One region of the Beijerinckia indica subsp. indica ATCC 9039 genome, then DNA from elsewhere that is predicted to be linked to it. Evidence: predicted binding sites of a transcription regulator. Region 1 holds the regulator's gene; the other holds the start of a gene.
What was found. The regulator PhoB, encoded in region 1, activates phosphate uptake and scavenging genes when phosphate is short. The targets are predictions, from matches to a motif close to TGTCATNNANCTGTCAT.

Region 1 (4,424 bases):
CTTTCCATTTTCGCCCGTGTCCTCGGCACGAGAAAGACCGCCAAATGATGTCGACGCACCCCACACCGCCGCAGAAACTGGCGATCCGCAATCTGAATTTTTTCTACGGCGATACGCTCGCCCTGAAAAACATCAGCATGCCGCTCTATGCCAACAAGGTTACCGCCTTGATCGGTCCCTCCGGCTGCGGAAAATCGACCCTCCTGCGTGTCTTGAACCGCATGTATGATCTCTATCCCCGGCAAAGGGCCGAGGGCGAGGTCCTGCTCGATGGCGAAAACATCCTGACCGCCGATCAGGATCTCAATCTCCTGCGCTCGCGCGTCGGCATGGTCTTTCAAAAGCCGACGCCCTTTCCCATGTCCATCTATGAGAATATTGCCTTCGGCATAAGGCTTTATGAAAAGCTGCCGAAGAGCGAACTCGATGACCGTGTGGAAGCCGCCCTGAAAGGCGGGGCGCTCTGGAATGAGGTCAAGGACAAGCTGCATTCAAGCGGTCTCGCTCTGTCGGGAGGCCAGCAGCAGCGGCTGTGCATCGCGCGCACCATCGCCATTCATCCAGAAGTCATCTTATTCGACGAACCTTGTTCGGCGCTCGATCCTATCTCGACCGCCAAGATCGAGGAACTGATCGACGAATTGAAGTCCAGCTATACGATCATCATCGTCACCCATAATATGCAGCAGGCCGCCCGCGTCTCCGAATATACGGCCTTCATGTATCTCGGCGATCTGATCGAATTCGATGTGACCTCGCGCCTGTTCACCACGCCGGACCGGCAGGAGACACAGAATTACATCACCGGCCGTTTTGGCTGAATTTTTCCGCGCCGTTTTCGGCGCCGCCAGCCCGTTCACGGCGAGGCACACCATTCGAGGAAGAGCCCTATGTCCGAATCCACGATCACCAGCCATACCGTTCGGGCCTACGACACGGAGCTCGAGATTCTCGGCCGCAAAATCGCCGAAATGGGCGGCATAGCGGAAAAAATGCTGGCGGACGCCATGGACGCCTTGACCGATCTCGATCGGGATCTCGCCATCAGAACGGTCGAAAATGATCCGCGCCTCGACCTGCTCCAGCGCGATATCGAGGAACAGGCCATCCTGACCATCGCCAAACGGCAACCGCTGGCGGTGGATCTCAGGGAAATCATTGCCACGATCAGGATCTCCGGCGATCTCGAACGGGTCGGTGATCTCGCCAAAAACATCGCCAAGCGCGCCATCAAACTGTCCACGGAAATGCGGATTCCGCGCGCCCTCATCGGCCTCAAGAGCATGCATGAGACCGCCTCCCTCCTTCTGAAGGACGTCCTCGACGCCTATGCCCTGCGCGATGCCGAACGGGCGCGCGCGGTCTGGACCCGCGATGCCGAACTCGACGCGCTCGAGGATTCGGTGTTTCGCGACCTCCTCACCTTCATGATGGAAGATCCCCGCAATATTTCCTTCTGCACGCATCTCCTGTTCTGTTCGAAGAATATCGAGCGGATCGGCGATCATTCCACCAATATCGCCGAAACAGTGGTCTATCTCGTTACCGGAGAAACATTGCCGACCGAACGTCCCAAGGGTCGGCCCGATCTTTCCGACTTCTCGACAACGGTGTCCGCATGAACCAGACAGCAGAGGTTTCCAGCAAGAGCAGCAATTCCGCGCGCAACAAAACATCGACCGCGACGACGCGCATTCTCCTCGTCGAGGACGAGGCCGCTTTGAGCACACTGCTCACCTATAATCTCGAGGCCGAGGGCTTCGAGGTCGAGAGCCTTGAGTGCGGCGACGAGGCCGAGGCCCGTCTCGATGAAAGCCTGCCTGATCTCGTCCTTCTCGACTGGATGCTGCCCGGTGTCTCCGGCCTTGAAATCTGCCGCCGCATCCGTGCGCGCGAGAAGACACGGGCGCTGCCGATCATCATGCTGACGGCGCGCGGCGAGGAAAGCGAAAAGATCCGGGGGCTCGCGACGGGCGCCGATGATTATATCGTCAAGCCTTTCTCGGTGCCCGAATTGATGGCGCGTGTCCGCGCCCTGTTGCGCCGCTCGCGACCAGACCGTATCACCGGCCTGCTCACCGCCGGTGATCTCTCACTCGATCGGGAGAATTGGCGTGTCCATCGCGGCGAGCGGCATGTCCATCTCGGACCGACCGAATTCCGCCTGCTCGATCATCTGATGGGCCGGCCAGGCCGCGTCTTTTCCCGCGCGCAATTGCTGGACGGCGTCTGGGGCGAGGCGGCGGAGATCGACGAGCGCACCGTCGATGTCCATGTCGGGCGCCTGCGCAAGGCCTTGTCGATCGGCGAGGAACAGGACCCCATCCGCACGGTGCGCGGCGCCGGCTATTCCTTCGACGAGCATTTCGGCAAATAATTTTGAAAAAAGCGTGTTTTCCCGATTCACCCAATCGGGAAAACACGCCTCTTTACGCGAAGCTCGTTTTACCAAAGGTCATTCATTATGACCGTTGGTATTACCAATGAATGAGCGTAAGGATGATCTCCAACGCGATCAGAGCCACGACGGCGATTTCCATCGCATCGGCCCTGCCGCCGGAGGCATCATCGTAGAGCGCCATGTAAGTATCGCGGATGATCGCCAGTTTCTGATCGACCGCATTGCCGACCGCATTGACCTGGAAGAGGGTGAGCGAGGCGGCATAGATGCGGGCAAGATAGACATCCTCGGTCACGGTCAGAACATTGTCGACATGTTCCTTCACTTCCGTGACTTCCGCGAACAATGTATACAAACGCCGCGCGAGGCCGGCCAATCTTCTGGATGACCAAAGGCCGCTCGACCGATGCGTGGTCTCGACGAGATCATACATGCGCGGCAATTCATCGGTGAGCAATTTGTTGAAATAGCTGATTTCCAGCAATTGGGCATTAGCCACCTCGACGACATCGAGCACATCCGAATCGCCGCGCGGATCGACGACCAAAGCGCGGTCCCAGGTGAGCACGGCGAGATCATCGAGATAATAAGAGAAATGATTGCGCAGAAGATCCTGGCGCGCGCGCTCCGAAAGCGGCAGAGTTTCGCCGGACAGCAGCGGCACCAGATCGATCTCGTTCAAGATCTGTTGGCCAGTCAAGGGCCGGTCGAACGAGCGCACGAAGCCGACGATATAATCTTCTTCCAGCGGCGAATCGATCGGCTTGTCGAGAGCACCATCGAGTGGGCCGCGCAAAGCCTTCACCATGTCACGCCAAAGGAGGCTGCCCGATGTCGGCCCCACCGTCGCGTTAATGGCGTTGAGCAGCGCGGAATAGGCGTGCCAGCCAAGATGGCTGACCGAAAAACGCATGGTGAGGGTGACGATGCCGATATCATAAAGGCGCGCCGTCACTTGCGCTTCGACATTGCGTGCCGCCTGATCCTCAGTCCGCAGTTTCAGGGGCAAGGGATCAAGCGTCAGAACGACTGGAGGCACGTTATAGGCCACGGCTTTTGCCGGCGTTGCCTGCAATTTGCGCCGAGCGCCGAGGGAGCCTGTATGCTCCAGCCAATGTTTTTCGGCTAGATCGAGATTGATACTGTCGGCGAGTTCGAACAGGCGATAGACGATAATATCGCCCGATGTGACGACGACTTCACCTTGAGGCTGCATAATGGCTCCGCGTCGATCGATAATCTATCAAATGGCTTTTTCCCATCGCACTCATCCCCAAAGATCGGGCGCGGGCGGATAAGCAAGGGAGCCCTCATAGGTGAGCCCATGGGGACGATCCTTCGCAAGCAGCAGGGGGCCATCGAGATCGACGAACCGGGCTTGTGACGCAAGCAGCATGGCGGGGGCCATGGCCAGCGAACTCGCCACCATGCATCCAAGCATGATATCGAGTTTCAACCCGCGCGCCGCCTCGACGAGACACAGGGCCTCCGTCAGACCACCGGTTTTATCCAGTTTGACATTGATCATATCATAGCGGGCCGCAAGGTCCTCGAGTCCATCGCGATCATGAGCGCTTTCATCCGCACAAATGGACACGGGCCTTGAAATTTTTGCAAGCATCGCATCCTGGCCGGCTGGCAAGGGCTGTTCGATCAGTTTGACACCAGCCGCCGCGCAAGCCTCGAAATAGGGGCCAAGCATTGTCTCGGTCCAAGCCTCGTTGGCATCGACGATCAGGGTCGCCTCGGGCGCCGCCGCGCGCACGGCGGCAATGCGGGCAAGATCCCCTTCCCCTGCGAGCTTGAGTTTCAGCAAGGGTCGATGGCTGGCCTTGGCCGCGGCTTCCGCCATGGTTTCAGGCGTGCCGACCGAGATCGTATAAGCCGTGACGGCGGGCACGGGCTCCGAAAGGCCCGCGCGACGATAGACGGGCACACCGGTTTCCTTGGCTTCCAGATCCCACAAAGCGCAATCGAGCGCATTACGGGCGGCCCCTGGCGGCAGAAGCTCCTGCAAAACCTC
Region 2 (4,424 bases), 240 kb from region 1:
AAGGTGCCTGACTTGACCGCGACGCTCAAAAATCCTGGGTTGAAGAATCTTGAGCCGAAGAGTCTCGAAATGGAGCGGCGCATTCATGTCATCCAAGGAGAATATTACGTTGCCGACGATCCCGATGTGGTGTTGACAACCGTGCTTGGTTCGTGTGTCGCCGCTTGTATCCGTGATCCAATTGCCTTGGTCGGCGGCATGAATCATTTTCTACTGCCTGGTCAGGACAGTTCTCAGGATCAGAGCGGTGCTATGAAATTTGGGGAAGCCGAGCGCTACGGTGCGCATTTGATGGAACTGTTGCTTAATGGCATTCTGCAACATGGCGGCCGGCGGCATCGGCTCGAGGCGAAATTATTCGGTGGCGCCTGCACGCGCGAGGGCTTGGCCGATATCGGTTCTTTGAATGCAGGTTTTGCCGAACATTTCCTGCATGTTGAGGGGATTCATATCATTGGCGGCAGTTTGCGTGGCACCCGTGGTCGGCGCATACAGTTCTGGCCGGTGTCTGGTCGCGCCCGGCAGGTTTTTTTACAAGACGATCTTTTACCGCCGACTAAGCCCATTCCTCCAATTCCGCAGTCGAATTCAGGCTCTATCGAGTTTTTCTGATCTTTTCAGCCAGGAAAAAGCCGGGCTTGTCGAATGAGCCTACTTCAGGGGTACAGACTATGGCCCATGATCATGTTCTCCCACCGGATTCGATCGCCTCGGAGCTGATGGAAGCCAAACAGACCAGCTTGCCACTCGGCGAAGTCCTGGCGCGCGTCAGTCATGAAATGACCCATCTCAGTAAGAGCATGGATCAATTTCAAATCTTGATCAGTCCTCTTCTCGTCAAGGGGCATCATCATGATCGTGCCTTTTTGCGCGAGATTCAGAATCTCGATCATGTCGCTCAGAAACTCGTTTGTCTTTCGGAATTCGTCAACGGTTTGGCCATCCACATGCCACCACAATGGCGGATCGATCCCAACTTTGCTGCGCAAGTCGTGACGCTTGCGGAGCTTTCCGCGACATTGGCGGCATCCGAGCCGGCGCCACGACGAGAGACCTCTGTTTCGTCTGGCGATTGTGAATTGTTTTAAGACGTCGATCTCGCCGGCGCGTCGGTTTGATCGGCTTTGACAATCGTCGTCGAGCGATTGGTCTCACGGGAGTATCGAGCGGAAGGACTTTTGCTCTCTGCCCGGTTTTTCAATGATAGCATCATGAAAGCGGTTGCGGCTTTGGAGAGAGAGAGAGGCCGGCTCAATCATGGGGACCATCCGGCATGGTCAGCAGGTTCTCGATGATCGCTCTTGCCTTTTGCGTCATGACCTTGCGATTTGTTCCGCGTGTGTAAGGCAGCGGGGAACCGTGGAAAAGTTCACAGATGATGGACTGTTCCTTCAGGACAAGCCAGATGTGAGGAAGCAGGCTCATTGAGCCGACCCAGGCTGCTTTGGGCGTGGAATAGCGGATGGCCAGCGGCAGGACCGGCACGCTTTCGCGTTCTGTCAAGGCTGTAAGAACAAGCCCCGGCGCCGCAAAATGCGAACTGTGGAATTTTAACAAGCCCCGACCATCTCCGGTTGTGCCTTCCGGAAAGAGAAGCACATCGCGGCCTCTGGCGAGGCAGGATGCCATCTGCTTGTTGGCGGGGATGATTGAGCGCCGCCGTCGCCGGTTGATGAAAATGGTCTGTTCGACTTTCGCGAAAGTCGCGATGAGCGGCCAGCGCGCAATTTCCTGTTTGCCGACGAAACTGGCCGATTCGACGCTGGCCAGCGCCAGAATGTCAATCCAGGATACATGATTGGCGACGAGCAATCGCGCCGTATCCGACTCCCTATGACCCTTGCATATGACCTTGATCCGCAAAATCGACAACAGCAGCCGCGCGAAGATTTGGGTCGTGCGTGCCGTCGCGATCGGATAGCGCCGCCGCGCCAAACTTTGCAACGGCACAGCGAGGCATAAAAAGAAGACAAGGACAAGAACGAGGGCGAACAGTCGGAGGAAGATCATGGTCCTTGCTCAATGAACAATGTGAGAGCACCGGATGTTCAAGGTAAAGCGTATGCGATACTCTCGTCCCGTGAAAAAATGGTCCATCGGCGAGCGTGTCATTGTGGGAAGTTTTTTCACCCGAAGAGAATAAAGAAAAAGCGTACCGGTGCGCGAGGGCATTCTTGATGACCGATGGGATAAGGCCTCTGCATACAGAGGAAGATGCGGAGTTGACGCACGAGACAGACACGGAAATGGGTCGAAAAAGCAAGCCCTTTCAGCGTCATTTTACAAGATCTCGATCCCTCTCGTAATTTTCTTTCAGGTGTCATCAAGCCGTCGCATCATAGGCTTATCAACCATGATGGCTTCCTCTTGAGACATGTCGGCGCATGTGGTCCATCGGTTCAGCGTTCGGCCTTGGCCTTTTCAACGAAGGTGGTATTTCTTCTCCGGCCGATAGTGTCCGACAGTTACCCGTCAATTCCTCTCGTTTGTCGGCCCCCTTGCCGCCTTCACTCGGCAGCTCTGGCTCCTTTGAGATTCGCTTGGCGCGAAATCAGAGTGACATTAAGAAAGCCCAACGCCTGCGTTATAAAGTGTTCTATGAGGAAGGCGGCGCGATTGCGCATCCGCGCGCAGCCTTGACACGGCGTGATTTCTGCCCGCTCGATAAAGTCTGCGATCATCTGCTCGTCATCGATCACGCGCATCGCAATCGTCTCGGCCGCGTCAAGCCGAAGGTCGTTGGCACCTATCGCCTGTTGCTGTCCGATATCGCTCTCAAACATGGCGGTTTCTACAGTCAGACGGAATTCGTCATTGGCCCGCTCCTGGCCCGCCATGCCGACAAGAAGTTCCTCGAACTCGGCCGCTCCTGTGTGCATGCCGATTATCGTTCGAAGCGGGTCATCGAACTTTTGTGGCGCGGTCTATGGATCTATGCGCAACATCATGCGGTGGATGTCCTGATCGGCTGCGCCAGCCTGCCTAGCGTCAATCCCAAAAATCTCGCTCTTCCCTTGAGCTTCCTGTATCATCATGCTTTGGCCGATGCGGAATGGCAGGTCCGGCCCTGTGGCACGTCTGCGCTGTCCATGGCTATGCTCGACAAGGAAGCGGTGGATCCGCGTCGTGGTCTTGCTTCATTGCCACCCTTGATCAAGGCTTATCTTCGCGCCGGAGCCCGCTTCGGCGAAGGCGCCGTGATCGATTGGCAATTCAAGACCACCGATGTCTTTACCATCCTGCCGCTGGCTCAATTGGGCGAGCGCTATATCGACCATTATTCCAACGATCACGAGAACTGACCGTTGGACCGTTCTTTGCGGCTGTTGGCCTTAATAGCCAATCGCTAAGGGACCGCGTTGACGTGTATCCGCAGCGCCCATCAGGAAACCGGGCACAAGGGCAATGCTCTGCGCCGAGCCCCAGGCGTCGATGACCTTGACGTGATGGCCCAGCTCCTGGAGCTTTTCGATCGTATCGGTCGAGAGGCCGCGTTCGACCTGGAGCTGATCCGGCAGCCATTGATGATGCACACGCGGCATGGCGGTGGCCTCCGCGATATTCATCTTGAAATCCACCATATCGAGAATGAGACCGAGGACGATGGTGATAATGCGCGAGCCGCCCGGCGAGCCGGTGACGAGTTCGAGCGCGCCATTCTCGCCAAAGACCATGGTCGGTGTCATGGAAGAGAGAGGCCGTTTGCGTGGGCCCGGCGCATTGGCGTTGCCACCGACAAGCCCGTAGGCATTGGGCGCACCGGGTTTGGCAGCAAAATCATCGAGCTCATTGTTGAGAAGGACGCCGGTGCCTTCGGCGACAAGGCCAAGGCCAAAGGAAAAATTCAGCGTATATGTATTCGAAACGGCATTGCCTTCCGCATCGACGACCGAAAAATGCGTGGTCTGGTCGCTCTCATGGGGGAGGGGTGCGAGCGGCTGGAGTGCGTCCGATGGGGTCGCATGATCGGCGTCGATTTCCTTTCTCAGCCGGGATGCATAGGTCTTGGACAAGAGATTGTTCAGCGGAATGGTGACGCTGTCAGGATCGCCGAGATATTTCGCGCGGTCGGCATAGGCGCGCCGCATGGCCTCGCCGGTCAGATGAATGGTGCGCGCGGAATCCGGGCCGTAATTGGCAAGGGAGAACCCTTCGAGAATATTCAGGATTTCGATAAGGTGAGAACCACCCGCGGAGGGCGGCGGCATGGAGACGATTTTATGGCCGTGATAAGTGCCTGAAACCGGCTCACGCTCCACCGCGCGATAGGCGGCAAGATCCTTGAGCTCCATCTCGCCCCCGGCCTTACGGACACTCGTCACGATTTTTTCCGCTATCGGGCCCTGGTAGAAAGCCGCCTCGCCATCGCGTCCGATGGCTGTCAGGGTGGCGGCAAGATCCTTTTGCACGAGCCTTTGGCCGGG

Region 2: olsB (l-ornithine N(alpha)-acyltransferase) is a predicted target of PhoB. The motif match lies at 2,319-2,335, and genes of this name have one in related genera.

The regions. Positions count from the first base shown of each region.
Region 1 covers NC_010581.1:3,870,601-3,875,024, forward strand. The annotation lists gene pstA (phosphate ABC transporter permease PstA) at 1-48, shown strand, start outside; gene pstB (phosphate ABC transporter ATP-binding protein PstB) at 45-821, shown strand; gene phoU (phosphate signaling complex protein PhoU) at 891-1,622, shown strand; gene phoB (phosphate regulon transcriptional regulator PhoB) at 1,619-2,377, shown strand; gene BIND_RS17325 (RMD1 family protein) at 2,478-3,617, opposite strand; gene dgcA (N-acetyl-D-Glu racemase DgcA) at 3,669-4,424, opposite strand, start outside.
Region 2 covers NC_010581.1:4,113,617-4,118,040, forward strand. The annotation lists gene BIND_RS18450 (chemotaxis protein CheD) at 70-612, shown strand; gene BIND_RS18455 (hypothetical protein) at 672-1,088, shown strand; gene BIND_RS18460 (lysophospholipid acyltransferase family protein) at 1,252-2,010, opposite strand; gene olsB (l-ornithine N(alpha)-acyltransferase) at 2,385-3,302, shown strand; gene ggt (gamma-glutamyltransferase) at 3,333-4,424, opposite strand, start outside.